Regions from separate parts of the Streptomyces sp. NPDC059169 genome, predicted to be linked through region 1. Evidence: riboswitches for the same ligand, from Rfam matches in the RefSeq annotation. Region 1 holds a riboswitch; each other region holds the start of a gene.
The links. A riboswitch is a leader RNA that binds a small molecule or an ion and turns the genes downstream of it on or off. The one in region 1 is predicted to bind cyclic di-AMP.
Positions count from the first base shown of each region.

Region 2: another riboswitch for cyclic di-AMP. It lies ahead of ACFXOM_RS22720 (M23 family metallopeptidase); the one in region 1 lies ahead of ACFXOM_RS23635 (C40 family peptidase).
Region 3: another riboswitch for cyclic di-AMP. It lies ahead of ACFXOM_RS27230 (M23 family metallopeptidase); the one in region 1 lies ahead of ACFXOM_RS23635 (C40 family peptidase).

Region 1 is NZ_JBHZCF010000013.1:86,809-96,900, forward strand. Features, by position in the region: gene ACFXOM_RS23590 (VOC family protein) at 1-150, opposite strand, end outside; gene bioD (dethiobiotin synthase) at 155-871, opposite strand; gene ACFXOM_RS23600 (adenosylmethionine--8-amino-7-oxononanoate transaminase) at 938-2,224, opposite strand; gene bioB (biotin synthase BioB) at 2,217-3,389, opposite strand; gene ACFXOM_RS23610 (8-amino-7-oxononanoate synthase) at 3,534-4,679, shown strand; gene ACFXOM_RS23615 (ATP-binding protein) at 4,991-5,431, shown strand; gene ACFXOM_RS23620 (LysR family transcriptional regulator) at 5,442-6,353, opposite strand; gene ACFXOM_RS23625 (LysE family translocator) at 6,436-7,068, shown strand; gene ACFXOM_RS23630 (DUF6328 family protein) at 7,022-7,543, opposite strand; gene ACFXOM_RS23635 (C40 family peptidase) at 7,624-8,103, opposite strand; cyclic di-AMP (ydaO/yuaA leader) riboswitch at 8,107-8,277, opposite strand; gene ACFXOM_RS23640 (hypothetical protein) at 8,603-8,911, opposite strand; gene ACFXOM_RS23645 (ATP-dependent Clp protease proteolytic subunit) at 8,919-9,554, opposite strand; gene ACFXOM_RS23650 (transposase) at 9,834-10,092, shown strand, end outside.
Region 2 is NZ_JBHZCF010000012.1:147,391-157,857, forward strand. Features, by position in the region: gene ACFXOM_RS22705 (GNAT family N-acetyltransferase) at 1-2,794, opposite strand, end outside; gene ACFXOM_RS22710 (HPr family phosphocarrier protein) at 2,961-3,242, shown strand; gene ACFXOM_RS22715 (GntR family transcriptional regulator) at 3,369-4,046, opposite strand; gene ACFXOM_RS22720 (M23 family metallopeptidase) at 4,250-5,020, opposite strand; cyclic di-AMP (ydaO/yuaA leader) riboswitch at 5,034-5,197, opposite strand; gene ACFXOM_RS22725 (M16 family metallopeptidase) at 5,406-6,788, opposite strand; gene ACFXOM_RS22730 (M16 family metallopeptidase) at 6,806-8,146, opposite strand; gene ACFXOM_RS22735 (DNA topoisomerase (ATP-hydrolyzing) subunit A) at 8,319-10,467, shown strand, end outside.
Region 3 is NZ_JBHZCF010000016.1:182,287-192,753, reverse strand. Features, by position in the region: gene trmB (tRNA (guanosine(46)-N7)-methyltransferase TrmB) at 1-660, shown strand, start outside; gene ACFXOM_RS27240 (PrsW family intramembrane metalloprotease) at 747-2,075, shown strand; gene ACFXOM_RS27235 (ankyrin repeat domain-containing protein) at 2,244-2,732, opposite strand; gene ACFXOM_RS27230 (M23 family metallopeptidase) at 2,971-3,984, opposite strand; cyclic di-AMP (ydaO/yuaA leader) riboswitch at 3,996-4,129, opposite strand; gene ACFXOM_RS27225 (PP2C family protein-serine/threonine phosphatase) at 4,507-5,649, opposite strand; tRNA gene ACFXOM_RS27220 (tRNA-Met) at 5,967-6,040, opposite strand; gene ACFXOM_RS27215 (hypothetical protein) at 6,123-6,422, opposite strand; gene ACFXOM_RS27210 (DUF5988 family protein) at 6,853-7,053, opposite strand; gene ACFXOM_RS27205 (FBP domain-containing protein) at 7,127-7,621, opposite strand; gene ACFXOM_RS27200 (hypothetical protein) at 7,941-9,044, opposite strand; gene ACFXOM_RS27195 (hypothetical protein) at 9,550-9,972, shown strand; gene ACFXOM_RS27190 (hypothetical protein) at 10,040-10,467, shown strand, end outside.

The DNA of each region.
Region 1 (10,092 bases):
GAAGGCGACGCGCACGAAGTCCGGCGGGTCGACGTACGCCCAGTCGGCGTCCCGCACCGCTGCCCCGGCGCCCAGCAGCGACGACCAGAAGCGGGCCAGGGGCGCCGGCTCAGCGCAATCGAAGACGATCTCCTCAACACGTGCCCGCACGACGTCACCCCGCCTGCGCGGCGAACGCGGCCGCGTCCCAGACGCCACCGAGCGAGGGGGCGAGCCAACCGGGAGCCGCCGTACGGAACGCCTCCGGCGCGAGGGAGCCCGCGCCTTCGGGGACGGCGCCGAGCAACTCCGCGTCGGCGTACCGCGGGAGGTCCGTCAGGTTGCAGCGCGCCGCGAGGTCCGGCACGGCGGGCCAACTGCCCACCACGACCCCCAACGGCTCGAGGGAACGCGCGCGCAGTGCCTCGGTGGTGAGACAGGTGGCGTTCAGGGTGCCCAGCCCCGCGGTGGTCACCACCAGGACCGGTGCCTGCAGCAGCCGCGCGGCGTCGGCGAGCGTACCGCCCTCGTCGTCGAACCGCACGAGCAAGCCCCCGGCACCCTCGACCAGGACGAGATCGTGTTCGGTGGCGAGTTTCTGCGCGGCCTCGGCGACCGCCCCGGGACCCACCGTCGAGAGGCCGGCCCGTCGTGCAGCCGTGTTCGGCGCCAACGGTTCGGGGAACCGTGCCAGTTCGACCTCCCTGACCCCCGGACCCGCGAGTCGGGCGGCCTCCTGGGCGTCCCCGGTCTCACCCGGGGCGAGACCGGTCTGTGCCGGCTTGAGCACCGCCACGGAGCGTCCTCCTGCGGCCGCCACTGCGGCGACCGCAGCGGTGACCACGGTCTTGCCGATCTCGGTTCCGGTCCCGCTGACGACGAGGACGCCCATGCTGCTCCCTGCTCCCTGCTCCCTGGTCTGTGGATCCACCATCGGCGTCCGGCGGGACGCCCGCCCTCAAGTCGCCGCGGCGGCGCAGACCGCCCGGGTGATCCGGCCGAGGTCCGCGTCGCCGGTCACGAACGGCGGCATCGTGTAGATCAGGTCCCGGAAGGGACGCAGCCACACGCCTTCGGAGACGGCTGCACGGGTCGCTGCGGCCATGTCCACCGGATGGTCCAGCTGTACGACGCCGATCGCGCCGAGGACCCGGACGTCCCGGACACCGGGGATGTCGGCGGCCGGGGCGAGCCCGTCGCGCAGCCCCGTCTCCAGGCGCTTGATCTCACCGCGCCAGTCCTGTCCGAGCAGCAGGTCGATCGACGCGCAGGCGACGGCGGCCGCCAACGGGTTCCCCATGAACGTCGGGCCGTGGGCCAGGACGGGCACCTCGCCCCGGGAGATGCCGTCCGCCACCCGGGACGTGCACAGGGTGGCCGCCATCGTCAGGTAGCCGCCGGTCAGCGCCTTGCCGAGGCACATCACGTCCGGCGAGACGCCGGCGTGCCCCGCGGCGAAGAGCTCGCCGGTGCGCCCGAACCCCGTGGCGATCTCGTCGAAGACCAGCAGGACGCCGTGCTCGTCGCAGGCTTCGCGCAGCACCCGCAGATAGGCCGGGGCGTGGAACCGCATCCCGCCGGCTCCCTGCACCACGGGCTCCACGATCACCGCGGCCGTCTCACCGGCATGACGTGCGATCAGCTCCCGCAGGTGCTCGGCGTACCCGTCCTCGTGGTCGACCGGCGGCGCATCGGCGAAGACCTGCCGGGACAGGACCCCGGACCACAGCTCGTGCATTCCGCCGTCCGGGTCGCACACCGACATCGGCTGCCAGGTGTCCCCGTGGTAGCCGCCGCGCCAGGTCAGCAGCCGCCGTTTCTCAGGTCGTCCCACCGAGCGCCAGTACTGCAGGCACATCTTCACGGCGACCTCGACGGACACCGAGCCCGAGTCGCACAGGAAGACGTGCCGGAGCGGTTCGGGGGTGATCTCCACCAAGCGCGTCGCGAGCCGGACGGCCGGTTCGTGGGTGAGTCCGCCGAACATCACGTGGCTCATGCGGCCGAGCTGGTCCTGCGCCGCTTCGTTGAGCACCGGGTGGTTGTACCCGTGGATGGCGGACCACCAAGAGGACATCCCGTCGACCAACTCGTCCTGCCCGTACGCCGGTTCGGCGAGCCTGAGCCGCACCCCGGACGCGGACTCCACGACCAGCGGGTCCGCGCGGCCCGGCATGGGGCCGTACGGATGCCAGACGTGGGCCCGGTCCAGCGCGACCAGCTCGCGTGCGGCGGTCTCACGCATTGGGCGCGAGGTCGGTTCCGGCGCCGCGGCGGCGCACGGACACCAGGTCGGTGCGGGCGGCCTGCGCCGCGGCGGACGCCTCGGCCCCGGGCGCACCGGCGGAGTCACCGCAGGGTGCGCAGCCGCCGGCAGGCGAACCGCAGCCGCTCGCCGCGACGTCCGCCCGGTGTTCGGGAAGCGTCGTGGTGTCCGTGCCCTCGACCTCGAAGCCCGCGTCCGTGATCATCTCCAGATCGGCCTTGCCGGCCTGGCCCTCGCTGGTCAGGTAGTCGCCGAGGAAGATCGAGTTGGCGAGGTGCAGCGCCAGCGGCTGGAGGGTGCGCAGATGGACCTCGCGGCCTCCGGCGAGGCGGACCTCCACGTCGGGGCAGACGAAGCGCACCATGGCGAGGATCCGCAGTGCCCGCTGCGGCGTGAGGTGCCACTCCTTGGCGAGGGGCGTGCCCTCGAAAGGGATCAGGAAGTTCACCGGCACCGAGTCGGGATCCAGCTCGCGCAGTGCGAACACCACGTCGACCAGGTCCTCGTCGGTCTCGCCCATGCCCGCGATCAGGCCGGAGCAGGCCGACAGGCCGGCGGCGTGCGCCTTCTGCACGGTGTCCACCCGATCGGCGTAGGTGTGGGTGGTCGTGATGTCCCCGTACGTCCCCTCGGACGTGTTGAGGTTGTGGTTGTACGCGTCGGCGCCCGCGGCCCGCAACCGCTCCGCCTGGCCGTCGGACAGCAACCCGAGGCAGGCGCACACCTCGACGCCGTCGTTCTGCTCCTTGATGGCCTCGATGGTCTGCGAGACGCGGTCGACGTCACGGTCCGTCGGGCCCCGGCCGCTGGCGACGAGGCACACCCGCTTCGCCCCGCCGGCGACGCCGGCGGCGGCAGCCTTCGACGCCTCGTCCGGCTTCAACCAGGTGTACTTGAGGATCTCGGCCTTCGAGCCGAGACGCTGGGAGCAGTACGAGCAGTCCTCCGGGCACAGGCCTGACTTGAGGTTGACCAGGTAGTTCAGTTTCACCCGCCGCCCGAACCACGTGCGGCGCACCTTTCCGGCCGCCGCCACCACATCGAGCAGGTCGTCGTCGGAGGTCGCCAGCACGGCGAGCGCTTCTTCGCGGGTCGGCAGCTCACGCCGCAGCCCCTTGTCCACCAGCGTGTTCAGGAGGTCCATGATGCAGATCCTGGACTACCGAACACCCCTCGGCCAAGGAGGAACTCAACAACAGACGCCGAATGAGGTGTGTGTATCGCCACACCCTGACCTCGGCACCGCCCGGATAGGGTCTGTGCGCTGCCTACAAAAGGACCGGAGCTCATGTCCCAGGATCCGTTCCACTGGACCACCGACGCGGCGCGGCTGCGCGAGGAAGCCGGGCTCGTCCGCGCGCTGCGGCCCCGCGCCTTCGACGCGACCGTGCTCGACCTCGCGAGCAACGACTACCTGGGTCTCACCCGGCGACCGGAGATCACCGAGGCCGCGGCGGGGGCGGCCCGGCGCTGGGGGGCGGGTGCCACGGGTTCCCGACTGGTCACCGGCAGCACCGAGCTGCACGCGGAACTGGAGCGTGAACTCGCCGAGTTCTGCGGATTCGAAGCCGCACTCGTGTTCGCCTCCGGGTACGCGGCGAACCTCGCGGCGCTCACGGCGCTCAGTTCGCACGGCTCCCTCATCGTGTCGGACGCCGCCAATCACGCCTCGATCATCGACGGCTGCCGGCTTTCGCGGGCCGAGACGGCCGTCGTTCCGCACGCCGATCCGGAGGCCGTGCGCAAGACGCTCGAAGCGCACCCGGGGCGGCGCGCGTTGTTCGTCACCGACTCGGTCTTCTCGGTGGACGGGGACGCCGCCCCGCTCGCCGAGTTCGCCCGGGTGTGCGGGGGCCACGGCGCGGCGCTGATCGCCGACGACGCCCACGGTCTCGGCGTGCTCGGCGAGGGGGGCCGGGGTGCCCTGCACGCGGCCGGGCTGGCGGGTGCCACCGGAGTCGTCGCCACTCTCACCCTCTCCAAGTCCCTGGGCAGCCAGGGAGGTGCCGTCCTCGGCCCCGCACCGGTCATCGACCACCTGGTCAACGCGGCCCGCACCTTCATCTTCGACACCGGGCTCGCCCCGGCCGCGGTGGGCGCGGCACTTGCGGGCCTGCGTCTGCTGCGCCGCGAGCCCGATCTCGCCGACCGCGCCCGTACCGTCGCCAGGACGCTGTACGAGCGTCTGACGTCTGCGGGACTCGGCGCGGTGCGTCCCGATGCGGCCGTGGTCTCCGTGACCGCGCCGTCGCCGGACTCCGCGGTGCGCTGGGCGGCGGACTGCCGGGCCGCGGGTCTGGCCGTCGGCTGTTTCAGGCCGCCGTCCGTACCGGACGGCATCTCCCGCATCAGGCTCACCGCGCGGGCGGACCTGACCGGCCGGCAGATCGACAGGGCGGTCGCCACGATCCTCGCGACGGCGCCGGCGGCCTGAGCCTCTCCTCTGACGGGAGGGAGCCGACGGCGACGGGCCCACCGGCGGCTGCTCGTAGAGGAGTTGGAGACCGTCGGACGGCCCGGCCCGCATACCCGTCCGGTGTGCCCGGTGTGCCCGGATGTCGGCCCAAATACGGTCTGACGTCGCAGAGTTCACCGCTTCGAGCGACAGATATCCGCACATCCAGGTGGATCGCCGCCCACGGTGGCACCAACAGTGGCACTCTGGCGCGAAGCACGCCCGAGGCTGTTCCGGCACACCATCCGCTATGCGCCGCGCCGGCCCCGGTGGGAAAGGGACAGCTCGCCATGGCAGACCACCAGGAAGCATCCGTCACCCTGCCGAGCGATCCCGCCTCGGTCTCCGCCGCGCGCATGCACATCGCGAGCGTCCTCACCGAATGGGGATTGCCCGCGGATGCCGAGGCGGCCGACACCATCCGGCTCATCGTCTCCGAGCTCGCGACCAATGCCGTGCAGCACACGTTCGGCCAGTCGCCGACCTTCACGGTCGACGTCCGGCTGGAGCGCGACGAGCAGCTGCGCATCGGCGTGACCGACAGCCACCCGCGCTGGCCACAGCGGCTGCCCGCCGCGGTGCAGCAGGACAACGGGCGGGGCATGGTCATCATCCGCTGGCTCGTCGCCGAGTACGGGGGGCGACTGTCCGTCACCCCCACTCCGGAGGGAGGCAAGACCGTGTGGATCGCCCTGCCCTGGCGCAGCGGTCCCGTGCGCAGCAGGCGGTGATGGGCCGGCCTCACCCGGATGGGCGGGCGAAACCGGTCCGCAGCAGCGCCCGCAACGCGTGTGCCGCCGTGCCGGAGGCGTCGCCGCGGTGGGCGACCGAGATCGTGCGGCGGAAGGCAGCGGGCTCCAGCGGCCGGACGGTGAGGGGTGTCGCCGCCATCTCCGCGACCATCTCCGGGACGACCGCCACTCCCATGCCCGCGCTCACCAGGGCGCACACCAGTGCGTATCCGGGCGACTCGCACACCACGGCGGGTACCGCCCCCGCCTCGACGAGAGCACTCTCCACCCCCTTGCGTGCGGGGTGCGCCGGCGCGCCGCTGATCAGTGGCCGGCCGGCGAGTTCGGACACGGGGAGCCGTCCGGATCCGCTCGCCAGTACCTGCCCCGGAGCCGTGACCAGTACCAGCTCCTCGACCAGCAGGGATTCCAGGAACACCCCGGAGGGCAGCGGATACGGGTCGGCCGGCTCGTACGCGTGCGTGAGCGCGAGGTCCACCTCGCCGGCGGCGACGGCCGCCACCCCGTGCGGCGGCTCGTAATCGGCGACCGCCAGCTCCACGTCCGGATGGGCGCGCCGGAAGGCGCTCAGGACCGGCGGCAGCAGATGCACGCCCACCGTCGTGAACGTGCCCACCCTGAGCCGACCGCCGGAGAGCCCGGACAACCGCGCCAGTTCGAGGCGGGCCCGATCCAACTCGTCCAGCACCCGGCGGGCGTGCCCCACGAGGACCTCGCCGGCGGCGGTCAGCCGTGTCCCGCGGTGGTGGCGTACCAGCAGCGCGACTCCCGCCTCCCGCTCCAGTTTCGCCAGTTGCTGGGAGAGTGCCGGTGCCGTGTATCCGAGCCGGGCTGCCGCCCTGGTGATCGAACCGGCCTCGGCCACGGCCACCAGTGCCGCCAGCCGCGTCGGGTCGTACATGCCACCCCTTAAGCATCTCTTTAGCCAGATCCAGAAGATTCCCAATACACGCTATGGTCTCGTAGGGTCCAGTCTGGGACCCATGGACGCACAGCTCATCGCCTTCACCGGGGTTGCCGCAGGAATGGTCGCCATGCCGGGCGCCGACTTCACCGTCGTCGTCCGCAATGCACTCGCCTCCCGCTCGACGGGGGTCGCCTGTGCACTGGGCGTCGTCGGCGGACTCGTCGTGCACACCGCGCTGGCCGTCGCCGGGCTGGCCGCGCTCCTGCTCGCGGTGCCCGTGCTCTACCGCACGCTGCAGTTCGCAGGCGGGGCGTACGTGCTCTACCTCGGTGTCCGGGCACTGCGCAGTGCCCTCAGAGCCTCCCCCGGGCAGGAGGTGCCCGCGGACACGGCCGCCGCGACGGGCAGCACCACTGCGTTGCGCCAGGGCTTCCTCACCAATGTGCTCAACCCCAAGGCACCGGTGCTCTTCCTCAGCCTGCTGCCCCAGTTCGTCCCCCACGGCGCGGCCGTCCTTCCGCGCACGATGCTGCTGGCCGGGGTGGTCGTCGCCCTGGCGCTCGTCTGGTTCCCGGCCGTGGCCCTGCTCGTGGACCGGCTCGGGCGGTGGCTGCGTCGGCCGCGTGCCGCCCGCACCGTGGAGGGCGTCAGCGGCGGGGTGCTCACTGCCCTCGGCGCGACTCTGGTGGCTGCTCCCGTGCTGCGCTGATGCGCCGGCCCACCCACAGCGGGAGCAGGCCCCACAGGCCAGCGCACACCAGTAGTGTCGCGGTGGCCGCGACGACCCCTTCCGGCGTGCCGTGCACGACGTCGACGACCAACAGCACGGCGCTGCCGAGTGCCAGGGCGAGCACCGCCATGCCGATGGCGGCCAGCCGGGAGGAGACCATCACGATCTCCTTCTTCGCCCCGCGGCGGAACAGACCGCGGTGCAGAGCCGCGGGCGCGGTGAACAGTGCCGCTGCCAGCACGGCCAGCATGAGGGTGGTCACGTACGTACCGCGCTGGAACGAGTCGAGCGACGGGAACCGCGCCGTGAACGCGAGGGTGAGCAGGAAGGCGAACAGGATTTGGACGCCGGTCTGGAGGACCCGAAGCTCCTGCAGCAGTTCGGCGAAGTTGCGGTCGGCCCGCTCCGACTCGGTCTCGTCCCGCAGGGCGCTGACTCTCTCGTCGTCTGGCATACAGGACGAGTAGCCCGCGCCCCGCGGAACATGCGGGGTGATGAGCCGATCAGCTCACCGGGGGCTCCGGTGGAGCGGGGTCAGCGCACGCGCCCGTACCGCACCTTCTTCGACCAGATCTTGCTCAGCTTCACCACCGAGCCGGTCTTCGGAGAGTGCCAGATCCTCCCGCCGCCCGCGTAGATCCCGACGTGGTAGACGTTCCCGCCGGAGTGGAAGAAGACCAGGTCGCCACGCTGCCGTTGGGAGGCGGAGACGTGCCGCGTGCGGTTGTACTGCTGCTGCGCGGTGCGCGGCAGCCTTTTCCCGGCCTTCTTGTACGAGTAGAGGATCAACCCAGAACAGTCGAACCTGTGCGGTCCCGCTGCTCCGTAGCGGTAGGGGGATCCTTTCTTCGACGCGGCCACGCTGAGTGCCTTCGCCGCGTACGACGGTGCCGCCTCGGCTTCCGTCGCGCCGCCCGGCACGATCAGCGAACCGCCGACGGCCGCGAGCGTGAGCGCCGACACGGCGCTCGTCCGGGACAACAGGAGAGACGGGACATGTGTCTGCGCAGCCATGCGCAACCCTTCGTCAGCCGCCTGTGAAAGATGACCTGTCGGGTTCGGGCTGGCGAAGACGCCCGGCCGCGCACGCGGCTTCACCCCAAGGCCCGGCGCTGGTGCGCCAGGGCCGTACTGCCTGGGTCCTCCACTCCTGCCGAAGCCCTCATGTCGACCAGGCGTCCGGTGCGGCGGCAGGACTCGGCGTCCGCCCGGACCGCCCCGCCGCGGTGGCGGGGGCTTGTCGTCCCCACGGATCTTGGCGCACCGGCCCGCGGATTTCCGTGTGGAAACGATGTTTTGTGAGCCTCCTCTCCATGGGGCCGATCGGGTGGACAGGGCCGTTCGGCCCAACCGGAATCGGCGCACGACGAGCGCTGTACCTGCGGCGGAACGGGCCGGTACGTCGGATGGAGCAACGTGCCACGCAACTCGCCCGGTATCAGGGGCGCGATCGCGACCAGCCGGTTGGGCGACACCCACTCGTACGCGTCCTGACCTTCGTGGGCGTCGGGATTCAACTCGTGTCCCCGGGCGGGACGATGATCCGAGAAGCTCGCCGTTCCCCGTCCAACAACCTGAGTGCGCGCGTCAATGTGGGGGAGTGCATTTCGCTCTCGCCCCGTGCGTGCATGAGCGTCAGCGCGGCCCGCAGATCCGCGGCCCGTGTGACGAGGGCCTGCGCAGCACGGAGTGCCCCGTAGGTGTGGGTGCAGCGGGCCGGGTTGATCCGCCCCAGTTGGTCGACGACTTCGAGATAGCTGTCGATGAACTCCCCTTCGGCGCGCGTCAGTGCGGGGAGCGGTGGGATTTCCGGGGGAAGCACGGCTGGTTCACCGCGTACCGAGGGAAGTCAAGGACGCCGTGCGGTTCTTGATGACGTGGTCGATGATCCCGTACTCCCTGGCGCCGGCGGCGTCGAAGACGGTGTCCCGTTCGATGGCGGCTGCGGTGGCTTCGGCGCTCTGTCCCGTGTGGCGCACGAACATCGCGGCCAACTGCTCCCGCTGCCGCAGCAACTCCTGTGCCTGGAGCTCAAGATCGGTCGGCTGCCCCTGCACCGGTTCGGACAGCGAGGGCTGCTGGATGACGACCCTCGCACCGGGCAGGGCTGACCGCTTGCCGGGCGTGCCCGCTGCGAGCAGGACGGCGGCCGTGGACGCTGCCTGGCCCAGACAGGCGGTCGCCACGTCGCAGGTGACGATCTGCATCGTGTCGTAGATCGCGGACATGGCGTCCACGGAGCCGCCCGGAGAGTTGATGTACAGGGAGATGTCCTGGTCGGGTGCGGCGTACTCGAGGTACAGGAACTGTGCGATGACGTCGGTGGCCGAGGTGTCGTCCACGGGGGTGCCGAGGAAGATGATCCGCTCATCGAGCAGCTTCGTGTAGGGGTCGACGGTGCGCAGGCCCTTGCTGGTGCGCTCGGTGAACTCCGGCAGGACGTAACGGGCTGAAGGACGGGTCATGACTCCTCTTCCGCATCTGTGTTCGCGCGTACGCGCCGGTAAAAATGTACAGGACGTACAGATGATTGCGGTGGGGAGCATGGGAATCGACTGGGACGACATGCTCGGCACAGGCGGCCAGTCGCCGGCCGCCGGGCGCCACGATTCCGGGCGGCGTCGATGTGCTGAACCGGGCCGAGATGGAGTAGCCGATCCAGTAGTTGTAGAGCGTTCCGTACGCCTGAGGGGCAAGAAGCCGGGACACCCGCCGATATGGACCGGGGGCAGCTGATCGACGGCATGCGGTTCCGTACCCGCACCGGCGTTCCGTGGCGCGATGCCCCGGAGCGGTACGGGCCCTGGGCTCGGGTGTACGACTTGTTCCGGCGCCGGCAGCGGGACGGCACCTGGCAGCGAACCTTCGCCGCGTTGCAGGCCCAGGCCGACGCCAAGGAGCTCATCACCTGGGGACCTCGACGTCGACTCCACCGTGTGCCGGGCCCACCAGGACGCAGCCGGGGCGCGGAAGAGAGGGGAGCTGCAGCGAGGGGAAGGCCGA
Region 2 (10,467 bases), on a different contig from region 1:
CCGAGAGGCCGTGCTGGGCGACGACCACCGGTTCGAGGCTGACGGCGACCACCTCCGGGTGGTCGTCGACCAGGCGTGAGACCCGCAGCAGCAGGTCTTCGAGGGCGGCGGTGTCGACGGGTGCGGAACCGCGCCAGCCGAAGAGGAGCGGGGCGGTCCTGACGGACCGGATGAGTTCGGCCGCGTCACGGTCGGTGGCCGGGACGAGGCGGTGGGCCGTGTCGCCGAGCAGATCCGTCGCGGGACCGGCGAGCCCGAACGACAGCACGGCGCCGACGGCCGGATCGATGGCGGCCCGGACGACGGTGTCCACGCCCCGCGGCGCCATCGGCTGGACGACGGGCCTGAGCTCTTCGGGCTTGCCGAGGGCCTCGGTCAACTCGGCGTAGGCCTGTCGCACTTGGCGCTCGTCGGCGAGGTCGAGGCGAACGCCACCGAGGTCGGGGCGGTGACGCAGGTGCGGGGCCGTGGTCTTGAGGGCCACGGGGTAGCCGAGGAGTGCGGCGGCCTGCGCGGCCGTGTCCGGGGTGGGCGCGGGCAGGGTCGGCCGTACGGAGATCCCGTAGCGCCCGAGGAGTGTCCGCGCGTCCTCCTCGCCCAGTGTGACGCCACCGTCCGCGGGCGCCCGATCGAGCAGTCCCCCGATGAGTGCCGCGGCACCGCCCTCGTCGACGTCCTCGAACTGCGGCACGCGGCCCGGGTCCGCTGCGGCCCGGCGCCACTGTCCGTACCGCACGGCCTCGGCCAGGGCGCGCACGGCCCTTTCGGCCGCCGGGTAGGCCGGGATCGACCGTTCGGCAGGACCGCCGTCGGGGGGCGGTTCGCCCGGCGCAGGTCCGGTCGCGGCGGACGCCGGCTGTGTGAAGGGGCGGGGCGTCCGCGCGGTGAGGGTCTCGGGGTCGGCCTCCGGGCCGGTCCCGCTGCGCGGCGGAGCGGAGCTGGTCGCCGCCGACAGGGCTTCGGCCAAGCCGCCGAGTTCGACGTGGACGACGACGACGGGCTTGGCCGGGGCTGTTGCCGCGGCCGAGCGCAGGGCCGCCGCCAGGACCTCCCCGTCGCCCGACTCGGTGACGCCGTTGGCGCCGACCCAGGGGATCGCGTTGACGACGACCGCGTCGCACGTGTCGTCCCGCAGCGCCGCCAGGAGCGCGCCGCAGAAGTCCTGTGGCGTCGCTCCCGTGGTCAGGTCGCGCGGCGGCAGCGGGCGCAGTCCCTCGGTGAGGCAGGCGTCGTAGGTGAGCAGCCCCAGCGACTCCGAATTGCCCAGGATCGCGATCCGCGGCCCGGCCGGCAGCGGCTGCCCGGCCAGCAGCAGCGCCGCGTCGACGAGTTCCGTGACCGTGTCGACACGGATGACGCCCGCCTGCCGGAGCAGCTCCGCAACGGTGGTGTGCGGGACGCGCGTCACCGGCACCGCGTGCCCGGCGGGCGCGCTGCCGCTGTGGCGAGCGCCCTTCACCACCACGACCGGCTTGACCGCGGCCGTGCGCCGGGCCAGTCGGGTGAACTTCCGCGGGTTGCCGATCGATTCGAGGTACAGCAGGACGACGTCGGTGTCCGGGTCCTCGTACCAGTACTGCAGGAAGTCGTTGCCCGAGACGTCCGCCCGGTTGCCGGACGAGATGAACGACGACAAGCCGGCGCCCCGCCGGTGGAGCCCGCTGAGCAGCGCTATGCCGATCGCACCGGACTGGGTGAACAGCGCCGTCCGGCCGTGCGCCGGCGCCTCCGGCGCGAGCGAGGCGTTCAGCCGCACCTCCGGCGTGGTGTTGATGACCCCGAACGCATTGGGCCCGATGATCCGCATGCCGTACGAGCGCGCCTGTCGAACCAGTTCGCGCTGGCGCTCGCGACCCTCCGGACCGCTCTCGGCATAGCCGGCGGCCAATACGACCAGGCCCTGCACCCCGTGCTCACCGCAGTCCGCAACGACCTCGGGCACCCGTTCGGCGGGCACGGCGACCACGGCGAGATCCACCGGTTCGCCGACCTCCGCGACGGACCGGTACGCGGGCACGCCGTCCATCTCGTGCGCGCCCCCGGACAGCGCACGGTTCACGGCGAACACACGACCGGTGTATCCGCCCGCGAGGAGGTTGCGCAGCGCGGCGCGGCCGACTCCGCCCGGGGTACGGCCGGCGCCGATCACCGCCACGGAGCGGGGTGCCAGCAGACGCTGCACCGAACGTGCCTCCGCCCGCTGTTCCCGGGCGCGCTGAACCGCCAGTGACTCGGCCGTGGGTTCCAGCTCCAGCGTGAGGTGGACGGACCCGTCCTCGAAACTGCGCTTCTGGGTGTAACCGGCGTCGGTGAACACCTTGATCATCTTGCTGTTCGCCGGCAGCACTTCCGCGGCGAAGCTCCGGATCCCCCGCTCCCGGGCGACCGCCGCGATGTGTTCCAGCAGGGTGGAGGCGACGCCGCGACCCTGGTGCGCGTCCTGTACCAGGAAGGCGACCTCGGCCTCGTCCGCGGGTGCGGACGCGGGCATGCCGTCCGCACCGATCCGGTCGTAGCGGACGGTGGCGATGAACTCGCCACCCACGGTCGCGGCGAGACCCACCCGGTCCACGTAGTCGTGGTGCGTGAAGCGGTGCACGTCCTTGGCGGACAACCGCGGGTACGGGGCGAAGAAGCGGTAGTACTTCGACTCGTCCGAGACCTGCTCGTAGAAACTGACGAGCCGCTCGGCGTCCTCGGTGGTGATGGGCCTGATGCGCGCGGTTCCACCGTCGCGCAGCACCACGTCGGCTTCCCAGTGGTCGGGGTACGCGTGGTCCGCCGGGCTCTGCATGGGGCAAGGGTACGGCCCGGGCACCGGTCGCGTGGCCCGGAGGCCGGAGGCAGGCTGGGAGGGCCGGATCGGCGCGCAACCCCCTCACCGCAGGCCGGTCCGCGAGCCTCCCGGCACCCGTGAGAGACTGGTCTAGACAACTTCTGAGACTCCGAAGGACATCACCATGGCAGAGCGCCGCGTCAATGTCGGCTGGGCCGAGGGCCTGCACGCCCGCCCCGCGTCCATCTTCGTCCGTGCCGCCACGGCCTCCGGGGTCCCCGTGACGATCGCCAAGGCCGACGGCACCCCGGTCAACGCCGCCTCCATGCTCGCCGTGCTCGGCCTGGGCGCGCAGGGCGGCGAGGAGATCGTGCTCGCCTCGGACGCCGACGGCGCGGAAGCCGCGCTGGACCGACTGGCGAAGTTGGTCGCCGAGGGGCTCGAAGAGCTTCCCGAGACCGTCTGAGCGTCCTCGCGAAATCATCACGGACCGCGGCACTGGAATTCCAGTGCCGCGGTTCTATTTCCACCCGCGCCGAGGCAGAAAAAACCGCGCGCCGAAATGCGCACTTGTTTGTATACGGGATCGGTGTTAATTCCGGTCGCCGACCCTGTTTACGGCATGTTGCGGAGACCTCACGCGCTCACGGACCCGCAGCCGGTGCGCGCCCGTCGTCCGTTCGGCGTGCAGCGCCGTGAGGGCACGTGCCCGCTCCGCGTCCCCGCGCGCCACCGCGTCGACGATCGCCCCGTGTTCGGCCCAGGCCTCGACCGGGCGCACGGGCTCCTCGACGGAGTACATCCAAGCGATCTTGTGCCGCAGCTGGGTGAGCAGGGCGGTGAGCCCGGGACTCCCCGATGCTTGGGCCAGGGTCTCGTGGAACCAGGCACCGAGCGCGCGCAGATCATCGCCCTGACCCCGACGCGCCCGCTCCTGACCGAGCCTGACCAGGCCCCGCAGCACCCTGAGATGCGCATCCGTGCGCCGCTGGGCGGCCCGCGCCGCCCCCAGCGGCTCCAGCAGCATCCTGACCTCCAACAGATCTGCCGCCTCCTGCTCGGTGGGCTCCGCGACACAGGCCCCCGCGTGCCGCCGCGTGACCACGAAACCCTCCGACTCCAGGGTGCGCAGCGCCTCGCGCACGGGCACGCGCGAGACGCCGTACCGGCGCGCCAGCTGCTCCTCGGTGAGGCGGCTCCCACGCTCGAAGACACCGGAAACGATGTCCTCGCGAATCGCCGTGCATACCGAGCGCGCTGGAATGCGCATACCGAACCTCCGCCTTTAATCCGCGCGAAACCCAGTCGAGCGACGCCTGTTCGGTGACTCTATTCCAAGAGGTCCGAATTTCCGATGGCCACCCGTAATCCATGGATATTTTTTGGCCGGAGTACGACGAAGGCCCCGGCTCGGTCGTCCCGGGCCGGGGCCTTCGTGAGGAAGGAGGGTGCGGAGGAGGAGCTGAGGACGGATCAGACGTTGACGCCGTGCGAGCGCAGGTAGGCGATCGGGTCGATGTCCGAGCCGTAGTCGGCACCCGTGCGCGCCTCGAAGTGCAGGTGCGGGCCGGTCGTGTTGCCGGTCGAGCCGGACAGGCCGATCTGCTGGCCCGGAGTGACCTTCTGCCCGACGGAGACACCGATCGAGGAGAGGTGGCCATACTGCGTGTACGTACCGTCGTGCATCTTGATCACGACGTTGTTGCCGTAGGCACCGCCCCAGCCGGCCTCCACGACCTCGCCCATGCCGACGGAGACGACCGGAGTGCCGGAGGAGGCGTGGAAATCGACGCCTGTGTGGCTGCCGGAAGACCAGATCGCACCGCCGGAGTGGTAGCCCGTGCTCACGTACGAGCCGGCGACCGGCGTGGTGTAGGACATCAGGCGCTTGCGCTCGGCCTCGCGCGCGGCGCGCTCGTGGGCCTCGCGGGCCGCCTTGACGCGGATCTCCGCCTTGCGCTTCGCCTCGGCCTCGGCGAGCGTCTGGGCGGCGGCCATCGAGGCCTCCTCCTGCTGCGCATCGGCCTGCGCGCCGACCTGACGGGCCAGCGAGTCATCGGTGACGATCGCGTTGAGCCCGGTGTCCTCGGGCGAGGAGGCTTCCGTGTCGGCGGCGAACGCCGGGGAGGCGAGGGTTCCGATCACGCCGGTGGTGGCGATGGCCGCCGCTCCCGTGATGCCCGCGCGCTTGCGCGAAAGGCGGCTCGGACCACGATGCTTCCCGGTGGCACGGGTGAACGCCATGAAGTGGCTGATCCTTTCCTTCCTTCTCGCCTACCGGGTTAGCTGACGGGTTCGGAGCAGGAAGGTCTCCTACGGGCCCCTCCGCGCGGATGCGAAGGCGTCCGATTCACCCCAGGGGACATGTGGGTCCCCGGCTCCCCAGGCTCGCGCCCGACGGGGACTCGGCGATGACTGCCCGATGCCGCGGGTGCGGCGGTACGACCGGCGGACAGCGCACTCGACGCTAGGCCGATCTTCATCCGATCACCAAACAGACACGCCCCTTTGTAGTGCACGCCACAGATCAGACGGGCAGGCAAACCAACAAAGCGGACATACGGAAAGGCCTCGTTGACACGCGGCCAACGAGGCCTCCCGGGCAGCGCCGGACGCGTCCGGCAGTCAATCAGCCGGAGACTACGGTCACTTCGCCGATTCCGAGGGCCTTCACCGGCTCCTCGATCTCCGAGGCGTCGCCGACGAGGATCGTGACGAGACGGTCGACCGGGAAGGCGTTGACGGCCGCAGCCGTGGCCTCGACCGTACCGGTCTCCACCAGGCGCGCGTACAACTGCGCCTGGAAGTCGTCGGGAAGGCCCTGCTCGACCTGGTCGGCGAGCGTGCCCGCGACCGAGGCGGCCGTCTCGTACTTCAATGGGGCCACACCCACCAGGTTCTGCACGGCGACGTCGCGCTCCGCGTCCGTCAGCCCCTCGGCGGCGAGGGTGCGCAGCACCTTCCAGAGGTCCTCCAAGGCCGGCCCCGTGTGCGGGGTGTCGACCGAACCGCTGATGGCGAGCATCGCGGCGCCCGTGGCCCCTCCGGGCGAGGAGGGGGCGGCAGAGCGCAGCACCTGGCTGAAGGCCCGCACGCCGTAGGTGTACCCCTTCTCCTCGCGCAGGACGCGGTCCAGCCGGGAGGTGAGCGTGCCACCCAGGCAGTACGCACCGAGGACCTGCGCCGCCCAGACCCGGTCGTGGCGGTCCGGGCCGATGCGGCCGATGAGCAGCTGCGTCTGGACCGCACCGGGACGGTCCACGATGACGACGCGGCCCGTGTCATCGGCGGTGATCGGCGGCATGGGCCGGCTCTCCACCACATCACCCGACCAGTTGCCGAGCGTGTCGGCGAGGAGGGCGTCCACGTCGGTTCCGAGGAGGTCGCCGACGATCACGGCGGTGGCCGCGGCGGGGCGCACGTGGGCCTCGTAGAAGGCCCGTACAGCGGCGGCGTCGATGCGCGCCACCGTCTCCTCGCTGCCCTGGCGGGGCCGTGACATCCGCGAGGAGGCGGGGAAGAGCTGCTTGGACAGCTCCTTCGCGGCGCGCCTGCCCGGGTTGGCGGTCTCGTGGGGGATCTCGTCCAACCGGTTACGGACGAGACGGTCGACCTCGCTGTCGGCGAACAGCGGCGCGCGCAGCGCCTCGGCGAGCAGACCCATGGCCTTGGGCAGCCGGGAGACGGGCACCTCGAGGGAGACCCGGACGCCCGGGTGGTCGGCGTGCGAGTCGAGCGTTGCTCCGCAGCGCTCGAGCTCCGCGGCGAACTCCTCCGCCGTGTGCTTGTCGGTGCCCTCGGACAGTGCCCTGGCCATGATCGTGGCGACACCGTCCAGGCCCTCGGGCTCGGCGTCGAGCGGGGCGTCGAGGAAGACCTCGACGGCCACGACCTGCTGGCCGGGTCGATGGCACCGCAGCACGGTCAGCCCGTTGTCGAGCGCGCCGCGCTCGGGCGCGGGGAAGGCCCACGGCCTGGCGTCTCCGGGCTGCGGCTGCGGGTGGAATTCCATGGTCGCGGCAGCGTCGGTCACTGGTCCGCCCCCTCTTCGTCGTCGTGAGCACCGCTGTCGGCGGAGGCGGGCTCGTACACCAGTACCGCCCTGTTGTCCGGCCGCAGCCGGGCCCTGGCGACCGCCTTCACCTCTTCTGCGGTGACGTCCAGGACCCGCTGGACGGCACTGAAGGCCAGCTGCGGGTCACCGAACAGGACGGCGTAGCGGCACAGTTCGTCCGCGCGGCCCGCGACCGTGCCGAGCCGGTCCAGCCACTCGCGCTCCAGCTGAGCCTGTGCGCGCTCCATCTCCTCCGGACTGGGCCCCTCAGCGGCGAACCGGGCCAACTCGTCGTCGACGGCGGCCTCGATGTCCGGTACCTCGACGCCCGCGGACGTCTTCACGTCCAGCCAGCCGAGCGAGGGGGCTCCGGCCAGCCGGAGCAGGCCGAAGCCCGCGGCGACGGCCGTGCGATCACGGCGGACCAGGCGGTTGTGCAGACGGGACGACTCACCGCCGCCGAGCACCGTGAGGGCCAGATCGGCGGCGTCGCACTCGCGGGTGCCGTCGTGCGGCAACCGGTAGGCAGCCATCAGGGCTCGGGCCGGTACGTCCTCGACGACTTCCTCCCGCAGCTGCTCGCCGATGACGTCGGGCAGGGACCCGTCGCGGGGCGACTGCTTCCCGTCGTGGGACGGGATGGAGCCGAAGTACTTCTCGACCCAGGCGAGGGTCTGCTCCGGGTCGATGTCGCCGACGACCGACAGGACCGCGTTGTTCGGCGCGTAGTACGTCCGGAAGAAGTGCCGCGCGTCCTCCAGGGTCGCCGCGTCCAGGTCGGCCATCGACCCGATCGGGGTGTGGTGGTACGGGTGCCCGTCCGGGTAGGAGAGGGCGGTCAGCTTCTCGAACGCCGTCCCGTACGGAACGTTGTCGTAGCGTTGGCGCCGCTCGTTCTTGACGACGTCGCGCTGGTTCTCCATGGACTCGTCGTCGAGGGCGACGAGGAGCGACCCCATGCGGTCGGCCTCCAGCCAGAGCGCGAGCTCGAGCTGGTGGGCGGGCATCGTCTCGAAGTAGTTGGTGCGCTCGAAGCTCGTGGTGCCGTTGAGCGAGCCGCCCGCGCCCTGGACGAGCTCGAAGTGACCGTTGCCCGGCACCTGCGCGGACCCCTGGAACATGAGGTGCTCGAAGAGGTGGGCGAGGCCGGTGCGGCCCCTGACCTCGTGGCGCGAGCCCACGTCGTACCAGAGGCACACCGCGGCGACCGGGGTCAGGTGGTCCTCTGAGAGCACCACGCGAAGGCCGTTGGCCAGGCGGTGCTCGGTCGCTTTCAGGCCGCCGGAGCCGGCCTCGGCTGTCGCCGTGTGACCCATGGGCATGTCGTCCCTTCGATCGCGGTTCAGGGTGTCCTGCCACTGTATGCAAGCGGGCTGACACCTGGCGAAGTTCCCCGCGGTTCCGGGTCGCGGTCAAGCTTGTCAGCGGGACGGTCCACAATGGTCGGCGTCAGATCCCGCACATGTTGGTGAAGGAGCCGCAAGCGCGATGGCCCGCCGCAGCACGAAGACGCCGCCGCCCGACGACTTCGAGGAGAGGATCCTCGACATCGACGTCGTCGACGAGATGCAGGGCTCCTTCCTCGAGTACGCGTACTCGGTGATCTACTCCCGCGCCCTGCCCGACGCACGGGACGGCATGAAACCGGTCCACCGCCGGATCGTGTACCAGATGAACGAGATGGGGCTCCGCCCCGACCGCGGCTATGTGAAGTGCGCCCGTGTGGTCGGCGAAGTGATGGGCAAGCTCCATCCGCACGGAGACGCGTCGATCTACGACGCGCTGGTGCGGATGGCACAGCCCTTCTCGATGCGCCTGCCGCTGGTCGACGGCCACGGCAACTTCGGTTCGCTGGGCAACGACGACCCTCCGGCAGCGATGCGCTACACGGAGTGCCGGATGGCCGCCGCCACGGGGCTGATGACCGAGTCGATCGAAGAGAACACGGTCGACTTCACACCGAACTACGACGGGCAGGAGCAGGAACCGGTCGCCCTCCCGGCAGCCTTCCCGAACCTGTTGGTCAACGGCGCCTCCGGCATCGCCGTCGGCATGGCGACGAACATGCCGCCGCACAACCTCGGCGAGGTCGTCGCCGCGGCCCGTCACCTGATCAGGCACCCCGGCGCCGACCTGGAGACGCTCATGCGTTTCGTCCCGGGGCCCGACCTGCCCACGGGCGGCCGGATCGTCGGACTGGCCGGAATCAGGGACGCGTACGAGACGGGCCGCGGCACCTTCAAGATCCGTGCCACGGTGGCCGTGGAGAACGTGACGGCGCGCCGCAAGGGTCTCGTCGTCACCGAACTGCCCTTCACCGTCGGCCCGGAGAAGGTGATCGCGAAGATCAAGGACCTGGTCGGTTCCAAGAAGTTGCAGGGCATCGCCGACGTCAAGGACCTCACGGACCGTGAGCACGGCCTGCGCCTGGTCATCGAGATCAAGAACGGCTTCATCCCGGAGGCCGTGCTGGAGCAGCTCTACAAGCTGACGCCGATGGAGGAGTCCTTCGGCATCAACAACGTGGCCCTGGTCGACGGCCAGCCGCTGACGCTCGGCCTCAAGGAGCTGCTGGAGGTCTACCTCGACCACCGCTTCGACGTCGTACGGCGGCGCAGCGAGTTCCGGCGCGGGAAGAAGAGCGACCGGTTGCACCTCGTCGAGGGACTGCTCGTCGCCCTGCTCGACATCGACGAGGTCATCCGACTCATCCGCTCCAGCGAGAACTCGGCGCAGGCCAAGGAGCGGCTGATGGCGCACTTCTCGCTCACCGAGGTGCAGACGCAGTACATCCTCGACACCCCGCTGCGCCGGCTCACCAAGTTCGACCGCATCGAGCTGGAGGGCGAGCGCGACAAGCTCACCGCGGAGATCGAGGAGCTGACCCGGATCCTGGAGTCGGACACCGAGCTCCGCAAGCTCGTTTCGTCCGAACTCGCCTCGGTGGCCAAGAAGTTCGGCACGGAGCGGCGCACGGTGCTGTTGGAGTCCGCCGGTGCGCCGGTGGTGTCCGCGTCGCTGCAGGTGGCGGACGACCCGTGCCGGGTGTTGCTGTCCTCCACCGGACTGCTGGCACGCACGGTCACCGGGGAGGCACTCCCGGAGGGGAGCACCCGGCGTGCGAAGCACGACGTGATCGTCTCCGCGGTGCCCGCGACCGCACGCGGCGAGGTGGGCGTGGTCACCTCGGCCGGGCGGCTGCTCCGGCTGTCGGTGATCGACCTGCCACAACTCCCCGAGACGGCCGGCACACCGAACCTGTCCGGTGGTGCCCAAGTCTCGGAATTCCTGACGCTGGAGGCGGACGAGCAGGTGATCTGCCTGACCACGCTCGACGAAGCCTCACCCGGCCTCGCCCTCGGCACGCTCCAGGGCGTGGTCAAGCGTGTGGTGCCCGACTTCCCGGCGAACAAGGACGAGCTGGAAGTGATCACTCTCAGGGAGGGTGACCGGATCGTGGGCGGTACCGAGCTGCGCACCGGTGAGGAAGACCTGGTGTTCATCACTTCCGACGCACAGCTGCTGCGCTATCCGGCGGGCCAGGTCAGGCCGCAGGGCCGCCCGGCGGGCGGCATGGCGGGCATCAAGCTGGCCGAGGGCGCCGGAGTGCTCTCGTTCACCGCCGTCGATCCTGCGG
Region 3 (10,467 bases), on a different contig from region 1:
AGCTTCCAACCGCGCCGCAGCCGGGTGACGCCGGGGCAGGCGGACGCGCTCCAGCGACTCTGGCCCACCTGGGGGCTGGATGTCGACGGGCTCCGCGGCCTCGATCTCGAAGAGATGTTCGATGGCCTGCCGGTCGTCCTGGAGATCGGGTTCGGCATGGGCGAGGCAACCGCGCAGATGGCCGCCGCCGACCCCGGCACCGGCATCCTCGCCGTGGACGTGCACACGCCCGGCCAGGGCAATCTGCTCGGACTCGCCGACCGGATGGGCCTGTCCAATGTCCGTGTGGCCAACGGTGACGCGATCATCCTGCTCCGCGAGATGCTCGCCGCCGACGCACTCGACGGACTGCGCGTGTACTTCCCCGACCCCTGGCCCAAGAAGCGCCACCACAAGCGCCGGCTGATCCAGCCCGAGTTCCTCACGCTCGCCGCCCGCCGGATGAAGCCGGGCGCGGTGCTGCACTGCGCGACGGACTGGGAGCCCTACGCCGATCAGATGCTCGAGGTCCTCACCGCCCATCCCGACTTCGAGAACACCCGGGCCGACGGGGGTTTCGCACCGCGTCCCCCGTTCCGCCCGCTCACCCGGTTCGAGGGCCAGGGACTGGACAAGGGGCATGCGGTGCACGACCTGCTCTTCCGCCGGGCGGGCTCGTAGCGGTGGCGTCCGCGCGGCGCCGCGCAACCGGTCAGGGACCGGTAACGGCGTCGCGCGCTGTCAGTGACCCTGGTTAGGGTCGTCGGGTGTCCGAATGGTCCCAGCAGCCGTACGCGGCTGCCCTCCCGTTGGTTCCGGCGTGCGACGAACAGCCGCTGTTCGACGCCGTTCCGGAGCGTTCCCAGTGGCGCTACAAACCTCGCCGCGCCTTCTGGCGCAGCAAGGCGGTCCGAGCGGGAGCCGTCATCACCCTGCTGGCCCTGTCCGGACTGGTGATCCTCGCGATCGTCCGCGAGGAGACCGGAACCGAGGGCTTCCTGGTCGGGCTCGGCCTCGCCGTGCTGCCCGTCCCCCTGCTGATGGCCGCGTTCCGCTGGCTGGACCGGGTCGAGCCGGGCCCCTGGCGCAACCTCCTCTTCGCGTTCGCCTGGGGCGCGTGCGCCGCAGCCCTCGTCGCGATCATCGCGAACTCGTTCGCGACCCAGTGGATAGCCACGTCGACGGCCGACCCGTCGCACGCGGACACGATCGGGGCGACGGTCATCGCGCCGATCGTCGAGGAGAGTGCCAAAGCCGCGTCCGTGCTGCTGGTCTTCCTCTTCCGCAGACGGGACTTCACCGGGATCGTCGACGGCGTCGTCGTCGCCGGCTTCACCGCGACCGGCTTCGCCTTCACGGAGAACATCCTGTACCTGGGGAACGCCTTCGGCGAGGACCAGATGGACGACTCCTCGGGCTTCGCCTCCATCACGGCCGCGACCTTCTTCGTGCGGATCGTGATGTCGCCGTTCGCCCACCCGCTGTTCACCGTGCTCACGGGCATCGGCTTCGGCATCGCGGCGGCGACCGCACCCCACAGGAAGGTCCGTCGGGCCGCACTGCCGCTGCTCGGCCTCGTTCTTGCCATGGGCATGCACGCGCTGTGGAACGGCTCGTCGGTGTTCGGCCCGCTGGGCTTCTACGCCGTGTACGCGGCCTTCATGGTGCCGGCCTTCGGGCTGCTCACCTGGCTGGCCGTGTGGACCCGGCAGCGCGAACTGCGCACGGTCGCCGCGGAGCTCCCCGCGTACGCCGCGGCCGGCTGGCTCGCTCCCGCCGAGCCGCTCGCGCTCTCGTCGATGCGGGCGCGCACGGTCGCGCGCGACACGGCGGGACGTACGCACGGGTCGGCAGCCGCTCGCGCCGTCTCGGAGTACGAGGCCTTCGCGACCTCCCTGGCGTTCCTCCGCCACCGGGCCCACCGCGGCGCGGCGGGCCCCGACTTCGCGGCGCGCGAGCAGGAGTTGCTCCACCACCTCTGGCAACGCAGGGATGTTGCGGGACCGGCCCTGACGTACGCGGCCCGCGCCACCGGCCGGGCCTGGACGCCGCCGCTCTACCTGGACTACGACGGCTACAACCCGTACCGCGGCTGAGAACGGCCGTCCGAGCTCCGACGCCCACCGAGGGCGCCGCGCCGCGCCCTTCCACCCGGGCCGCACGGACGAACGCGACGACAGCGGCGCGGATCCCGACCGGCAGGCCGCCCGGACGGCACCTCGCCCGTGCCGCGGGCGCCGCACGCGACGGGAAGCCAGGAGGGGCTAGGAACCGGTGTGCAGGGAACCGTCACGGTCGACCGCCCGGGCCGCCGAGGCGTCGGAGGGTTCGTCCACGGGGTTCGCTCCGGCTGCGATGAGGATTGCGACAGTCTCGGGGTGGGGACCGTTGTACGCCCATTCCAAGGGGGACCGACCCGTTCCGCAATCCTCACGAAGGTTCGGATCGGCTCCGTGCTTCACCAGCTCGCGCACCGTTTCGGCGTGTCCCCAACAGGCAGCTGCACACAGCGGCGTACCTTCCGATCCGGCTCCCCCGCTCTCCGCGTCGGGGGAGGCACCCGCCTCCAGGAGCAAGCGTGCCGGCTCGCTTTCCCCCTGCACCGAAGCCAGGTAGAGAGGGGTGGTGCCGTCCCCGTCCCCTCGCTCCGGATGCGCACCGGCCCGCAGCAACGCCCTCACCCGCACGGCGTCAGACGTGAGTATCGCTGCAAGGAGATGCCGGGAGAGCTTCTTCTGCCGCCGTTGTTTCATGGTGACGAGGCTAGCGATCACGGATCGATGCAACCGGTCGTACCCGCTCGTCGGGAACGGCGACCAGCTCGTCGTGTCGTAGCGGACGGCCGGTCTTGCGGCCCTCGGCAACAACGGCTGCCGGCCCGCTGGCCGTTCGCTGGCTCACCACGCCCGACGGGTGTGGTGAGCCAGCGATCACGATCCACTGTCGCAACGGTCCCGGGGCGGGCTGGCCGGGGCAGGAGGGCGGAAAGAACTAGACGGACAGGCCCTTGTCCCGCAGCCACGCCATCGGGTCGATGCCGTCGCCGCCCGGGGTGTGCACCTCGAGGTGCAGGTGCGGGCCGGTGACGTTGCCGGTGGCGCCGACCCGTCCGATGGTCTCCGACGTGGACACCTTCTGCCCGGCGGAGACGGTCATCGACGACAGGTGGCAGTACCAGACCTCGGTGCCGTCCTCGAGCTCCAGCACGATGCGGTAGCCGTACGCGCCGGACCAGCCGGCCGATTTGACGGTGCCTCCGTGGACGGCCTTGACCGGCGTACCCGTGGGTGCCGCGAAGTCGAGACCGGTGTGGTAGCCGGAGGACCACATGGAGCCGGCTTCCCCGAAGGTTGAGGTGAGCGTGTACGAGGAGGTCGGCAGGGAATAGCTGCTGGCGAGCTTGGCGAGCCGCTCGGCCTCCGCCTTGCGGGCCGCCTCTTCCTCGGCCTTCTCCGCAGCGGCCTTCTCTGCGGCGGCCTTGGCCTCGGCCGCCGTCTGCTGGGCCTTCGCCTCCGCGGCCGCCTTCTCCGCGGCCGCCTTCTCCGCGGCGAGCTTCGCCTCGGCCTCCGCCACGGCCTGCTGCTGCTCGGCCTGCTGGAGGATCCGGGCGCGCAGTACCTCGCCCGCGTCACCGGTGCCCTGTCCGCCGCCCTCGACCGTGTCGGAGACCGTGAGCGCCGCGAGCGGGACGTCGTGCTGCTCGTCGGAGTCGTCCGAGAGGAGGTCGCCCACGCCCGGGAGCGAGTCCGTGTCCGGGAGGTGGTCCGCGATGGCGTCGGGAAGGGAGATGGAGACCGGTGGCTTGTTCTGCGCGGTGGCCATGCCTCCTGCGCCGACGGCGGCGATGACGCCGACCCCGAGGACGGTGGAGCTCCGGGCCAGTCCGTTCCGCTGCTTGACGACGCGGTGCCTGCCACGCACCGGGCGGATCGATTCCTCAGTCGGATTCCACTCCTCCCATTCGCGGGCGGGGGGCTCCTGGAGGGCAGGCTCGTTGGACGCCACGGAGGCGCTCTCCTTTCCTTCCTTCTCGCCTACCGGGTTAGCTGACGGGTTCGGAGCAGGAAGGTCTCCTACAGGCACCGGAGCACCCGATTCACCCCAATTGATGGTTCCCCGGTCCCCTTGCAGGATTCGGCGTGCGCACGCGGCGCCGTCTCTTACGACGGCCGGGACAACCGCGCTGCGTTATCGAACGTTAATAGACACGAGGGGCGGATTCCAAGCGCTTCCCCTTGATCGTTAGGGCTATCCACCGGGACTTACCAGGCACAAGACAAGTGAAACGGGCAAGTTGACAGCCCCTCAGCATGAAGGGCGAATCTGACTGTTCGTCAAATGTTATTCGGAGGGAGACGCTCCGATTACCGTCCGTCGTCGTTGCCTGGTTCGAGGGGACGAGCCGATCCATCCGGGCCGTGCAGACCGTTCAGGTGGGGGTCATGGACCGGTGATCGACGGATGACCGCGTGACGGAACGGCCGGGACCCACCGGGAGGCCGCCCTGCCGGTTCAGGAGCGAGCAGTTCACGGCACGACCGGCATCGTCCTGCGGCGCTCCGGCTGCCGTTCCCCCGGCCGGCTGATCGCCAGGAGCGCCATGTCGTCTGTCGATCGGCCACCCGTGTGCCTCCGCACGTCGGCCACGACGGCGTCCAGCAGTTCCTCAGGGCCGGGAAAGATCCGCCCGCCCAGCCGTGCACGCGGATCGTAGAAGACGCCGTGGGCGTCACGCGCCTCCGACAGTCCGTCCGTGTAGAACAGGAGTGTGGCACCCGCGGGGTACGGCGCCTCGTACGCCCGCTCCGGCCATGACGCCAGGTCGCCCATCCCCAGCGGTAGCGAGTGGTCGGGCGGTTCCAGCCGGTCGAGGCCACCGTCGGCCTTCAAGATCAACGGAGGTGGGTGCCCCCGGTTGACGATCCTCACACGGCCGTCCCCGCGCGGGATCTCGGCGAGCACGGCCGTGGTGAAGCCCTCCACCGCATCCAGACCTGAGCGGCGGGCGCCCTCCCGCGCGAGCGCGCGTTCCAACCGCTGGGCAACCGCCTCCAGCGAGGACTCCTGCTCGGCCGCCTCACGGAACGCACCGAGGACTACGGCCACCGTCTCGACGGCGTCCAGGCCCTTCCCGCGTACGTCGCCGACGATCAGCCGCACCCCTCTCGGAGTGTCCTCCACAGCGAACAGGTCACCGCCGATGAACGCGTCCGCCTGGGCGGCTTCGTACCGCGCCGCGACGTGCAAACCACCGATCCGTTCCGCGGGAATGGGGAGCACCGCCCGCTGCGCGGCCTCCGCGACCACGCGCGCCGAAGCGAGCTGACGGCCGCTGCGGAACACCACGCGGTTGATGAACAGGGCCAGCACCGAGACCGTGATCACGGTCAGTTGCTCCGTGAGGGCCGGGATCTCGGTGGTCGTGCTGTTGTAGACGTGCAGCCCGGCCACCGCCAGCACGGCGGCCAGGCCCGTCAACAGGGTGAACAGCGGCGAGAAGAAGGGAGCGGCGACCAGCGGAGCCGCGGAGAAGAGCGGTGAGGCGGTGAACGACTCGGGGGTGGCCAGGTCGAAGAGCACGCCGCCCACGATCAGCAACGCCGGGAGCACCCGGACGATGTTGCGGCCACCGTCCCGCCGCCGCCCGTCATCGTCTGCTCGCTGCCACACCAGTGGTCTCCTGCCGGCTCCTCACACGGCTGCGGACGGTACCGCACCCACCTCAGGCTGGCCGGATCCGCGTCGCTCGGCGACCCACCGTCGGCCAACCGGACTAGGGCCCACCCCGCACCGCGGCAGCCGGGTTACTCGGCGGGGTGCGGCCCCGACCCGAGGTTCGGCGGGACGTCGCTCCGGGCCGGTAAGCCCTGGTGACCGCCGCTCGTCCGTCCAGCCTAAGGCGACGCGCGGAGGTCGGCCCGGCTCACGACTCCGACGGAAGACACCGAGGGCCCGGAACCATGTGGTCCCGGGCCCTCGGCCATCAGTAGCGGGGACAGGATTTGAACCTGCGACCTCTGGGTTATGAGCCCAGCGAGCTACCGAGCTGCTCCACCCCGCGTCGGTGAACACCACCTTACGCCATGCGGAGCATGATCCTTTCCATTTTCCCGCCCGGGTCCCGCGAAAGTCCCGGGAGGAACTCAGCGGCGACGGAAATGCGCGGCGGTGAGCGCACCGCCGACGGCGAGCAGGAGCGCCGCGGCACCGGCCGCATACCAGCGCCCGGCGGAGGAGCCGGTGCGGGCGGGCGCACCGGTCGTCGTGCCCGCGTCACCAGTCGTCGTGGACGTGCCGGACGTGAAGGGGGAGGCCTTCGCCGTGGTGGTGGAGCCCTGGGAGGGGGTCGAGAACGGGACGGCAGCCGGGACGGCGGGCTTGGCCTGCGGCGGCCGGTCGGCCGCGGGCTCGGCACCGCCCTGCGCCACCTCCAGCGCGAGCACGGCGCCGGCCCCGGCCCGGGTAGGTGTTCCCGGCGACCACGTGCGTGGAAGAGCGGAGGCCCACGGTGGTGCGCTTGCCGATGACGTTCAGGTCCAGCACCGTCAGGCGCAGCCCGTACCGGTGCGTGGCGCCGTTGCCGAAGCCGCGGCCCATCGCGGGCAGACCCCACGCGGCGTCGTCCATGAAGGGGTGGTGCCAAGGAGGTGCGGTAGCGCAACGCGTAGGTACGCGAGGAATCGCCGCCGGGCGTCCGATTGTGATCGGGGCTCGGCGCCCCGTCACTCCCCCCTCTTCGGCGGGCGGCGACACGTCGATCTTCGGCGATCGTGATCGCCGGAGCGATCCTCGAACCGTCACTACCGCGCAACGGTCCGCCCAGGCGGCCGCCCACCCGTAGCGGCCCGCGACCGCGATGCGGCTGACCGGTGACTATTCAGCGATCTCGGTCCGCTCCCACCACTGGTACACGGTCACCCGACCCTCCGGGCTGTCCTCGTGCCGCGTCGTGGCCTTGAAGTGCTCGTAGCCGCCGAGATGCGGAATCTTCAGCTCCTGTCCCGGCGGCGTGATCGGCACGATCTTCCCCTGCAGATCGTCCGGTCCGCCTTCCAGGAGTGCCTTGCTAGCCATACATCCAGTTTTCCCACCACAGGGGCGACCCCGCACGTCCGGAGCCCCGTTCGGCCCAGCCCGGCGGACGAGCTCAGCCGCCGAGCGAGTCCAGGAACGCGAAGAGGTGGCCCCTCGTTCGATCGATCTGCTGTTCCACCGTGAGGGACTCCTTCAGCCTTCCGCCGGGAACCGGCACCTTGATCCCACGTACGTAGAGGGAGCAGGCGAGGTCGGTGCACATGTATGCCCCGACGGAATTGCCCTCCCTGCCGGCCCGACCCGCCTTGCGGGCGGTCATCAGGGAGACACCGTCACCGGGGTGGGTCGTCAGGCACAGGGAGCACATGCTGCGGTGGAGATAGCCGCGCTGCCGGGACGGAAAGCGGAGGGACACGCCGATCGGCCGGTCGTCCCGCTCGGCGACGAGGTAGCAGCGGTCGGGCGCCGCGGGGTCGCGCCACCCGAGGAAGTCCAGGTCGCCCCAGGGGCGCTCGTCGAGGTCGCGCGGGACGGACAGACGCCTCACCTCTCCCTTCGAACAGTTGACGAACGATGCACGGATGTCCTGCTCGGTCAGTGGCTCCATACCGACGACGCTACGAATCCTAGGGGCCCTAGGCAAATGATTAATACCCCTAGTTTCTGCCCGGGGAGTGTTCATGCGGGGTCACCGGTCCGCAACCGGCACGTCGGTGTCGACGGACGGTCTCTCCTCCACGGACCGACTCAGGACCCGCAGGAACGGAGACCCGGCCGGGACGGGGGCAGCCGCGGGTGAACCGACCCGCTCGGCAGAAGGACTCCGGCAGCCGCCAGCATCGGCGCACCGGGCGAGCTCGATGCACCGCACCGGCCTTCGCCGTAACCAACCCGGCCCAGCCCGGCCGCCTCGGCCGTGCCCGGTGTCAGTCCGGGATCTGGATCTCCAGCGGGCCGCACCCGAGTCGCTTCGCCTCCGCAGCCACATATGCGGGAAAGACCTCACGGATGAAGGTGTAGTTGCGGAAAGCCACTCGCTCCTGCGCGATGAAGACGACGTCACCCTTCTGGCACTCGGCCCGCACGGCGGCGACGGTCGGGGAGTAGGAACCCGTCCGTCGCGACGAGCCGACGACCTTCATGGAAGGGCCGTTGTCGATGGCGGCACTTCCGAAGGCGCCGGTGAGGTCCTGCTCCTGGATCGTCTGGAGCCGCAGCTGCGGACGGACGGTATGCCCCAGAACGATGTCGCACGTGCGGACGGGACTGTCATCCCCGGCCGAGGTGCGCAGGCGGATGTCCGACGCGGAGTAGGGCTTCGGCAGGCGCAGCTCCTTGACGCCGCACAACTCGCCATCGGCGCGCATCGCCGTGAACTCAGGTACGGCGGTCAGCGTTCCGGGCTCAGGGAGCTTGCCCGAGCAGCCGAGTTCCGCCAGGGAGCCGTTCGCGATATGGACGGCGGTACGGGCGAGAGCCTTGTGGAACGAGGCGTTCCTGTCCGCGTCCGCGGTGTTCTGGATCTCGTCGTCGCCCATGGTGACGTCCACGACCGCCGGGCCCGAGAACATCCCGGGCTTGGAGCAACTGTCCGGGAGGGCCACCCAGGCGCGGGTGTCCGAGGCCATGCCCAGCAATCCGTCGCCCAGCGGAGTGAGCCTGGACGACAGGAACTCCTCGGCCCAGGGGATGTTGTCCTTCCTGAGACCGTCGAGTTTGTGGACCCGGACGTCGATCTGACGGCCGGGGGTGCCTCCGTCGTGGCTCGTGATGCGGCAACTGCCGTACAGCGGCGCGCCTGACCTACGTGACCACTCCGGTCGTATCTCCGCGTCCTCGGTGTCCCAGCCGCCGAGGAGTTCGTCGAGGTCCTGGTCCGTCACGGAATCCCAGCAGGGAGACTCGGCGAAAGGCAACGCACCCACCTGCCAGGCGACGATGCCGGCGCCGATGAGCGTCCCGGCGACCGTCAGGGCAACAGCGCCCAGCAGACGGCGACGACGGCCCGCAGGTGGACCAGGCGGCCCCACGGGTGCAGAGTGTGCAGCTGCGAAGCGCACCGAACCGGACCCGGACGTCTCCGACACGGGTGTACTCGACGGTCCGTTCGGCAGTTGGTCGTCCGTGGTCATGATTCCCCGTCCCCCTGGTCGTCCTGGCCCTTGTCATGGCACCTTGCAGAAGCGTAGTCACAGGGCCCCCTGGACGCCGACGAGGGCAGGCCTGCCCAACACGCCGCTGCGCGTCGACGGGACCCCGCAACCCACTGCGTCGCGCTCCGGACATCGCAGCCCGATGCCCTACGAAACGAGGTCCGAAACAACACCCACTACGTGGCGCCAGCCGCATGACCTGCGCACAGGATTCGGCGTCGAGGTCCCACCCGCACCTGTCTCCTTCCGCCCAACTCGGGCTTGTTGAAGACTTCGTGAGTCATGGGACTATCCAAGTCATCGTCGCCTGTGGCGGCTTCCATCCGCTGACTACACTCACCATTTAGCAGCGTGAAGCACTTCATCGACGGGGGCGGAGAACATGGTGTGGGACGAATGGAACCAGATCAAAGCCAACTCAGGTGCACAGATGCGACTGAACCAGCTCGCCCCTGCGAGCGGAGGCGGAGGAGCCCCCGACCTGGCCTCGACACCCGCGCAGAAGAAGGCGGCGGCCAACGCGATCGAAAAAGACCTAGAGCCCGATACCAAGAAGGCTGGTAACACGGCTGAGGAGAGCTCGGGTGCTGCGGTCAAGGAGTTCAGCGCCAAGGACGGGGACGGCTGGGACACCTCAGCCGCGCTGAAGAAGGCGCACGAAGCGTGGGAGAAGCAGGTCAAGGCGCTTATGGGCAGGCTGAGCTCGGAGAAGCACGCCTTGCGCAACACTTCGATCCTCCTCCAGAGCAACGACGTCGGCATCGCTGCTCAGATCCGCAAATCGTCCTCGCTGGACAAACTCTGAGCTCGACGAGTTCCGACCCGCCCGCGAATCTGCTCCAGAGGGAAATGTGCCGACATACCACGAAGTGATGAACACGGAGCTGTCCAAGCTCGCCACCGCTGCTGGCAAATGGGACGACATGGCAGGTGAATTCAAAAAGCTCGAAGAGCAGTACAAACAGGATGTCCATGGCATATCCATGGGGCAGAGTTGGCAGGGCTTGAGTGCGAACGCCGCGAACGACCGGTTCACCGTGACGCTCAACGAGTACAAAGCCGCACAGAAGGAAGCGAAGGCAATTGCCGCGCTACTGCGCGACGCACACGCCCAGTTCGTCGAACTGCGGAGCAAGCTGAAGAGAGTCCGCGACGATGCCGTCAAAGACGGGATGACGGTCTCCGAGCAGGGCTACGTCTCCTTTGACACCTCGCGACTCAGCGACAGTGAACACACCGCCTATGTCCACGACCCCAGTTACCAGGAATCCGTCCGCACCGCGGCAGGTGAGTGGAACCA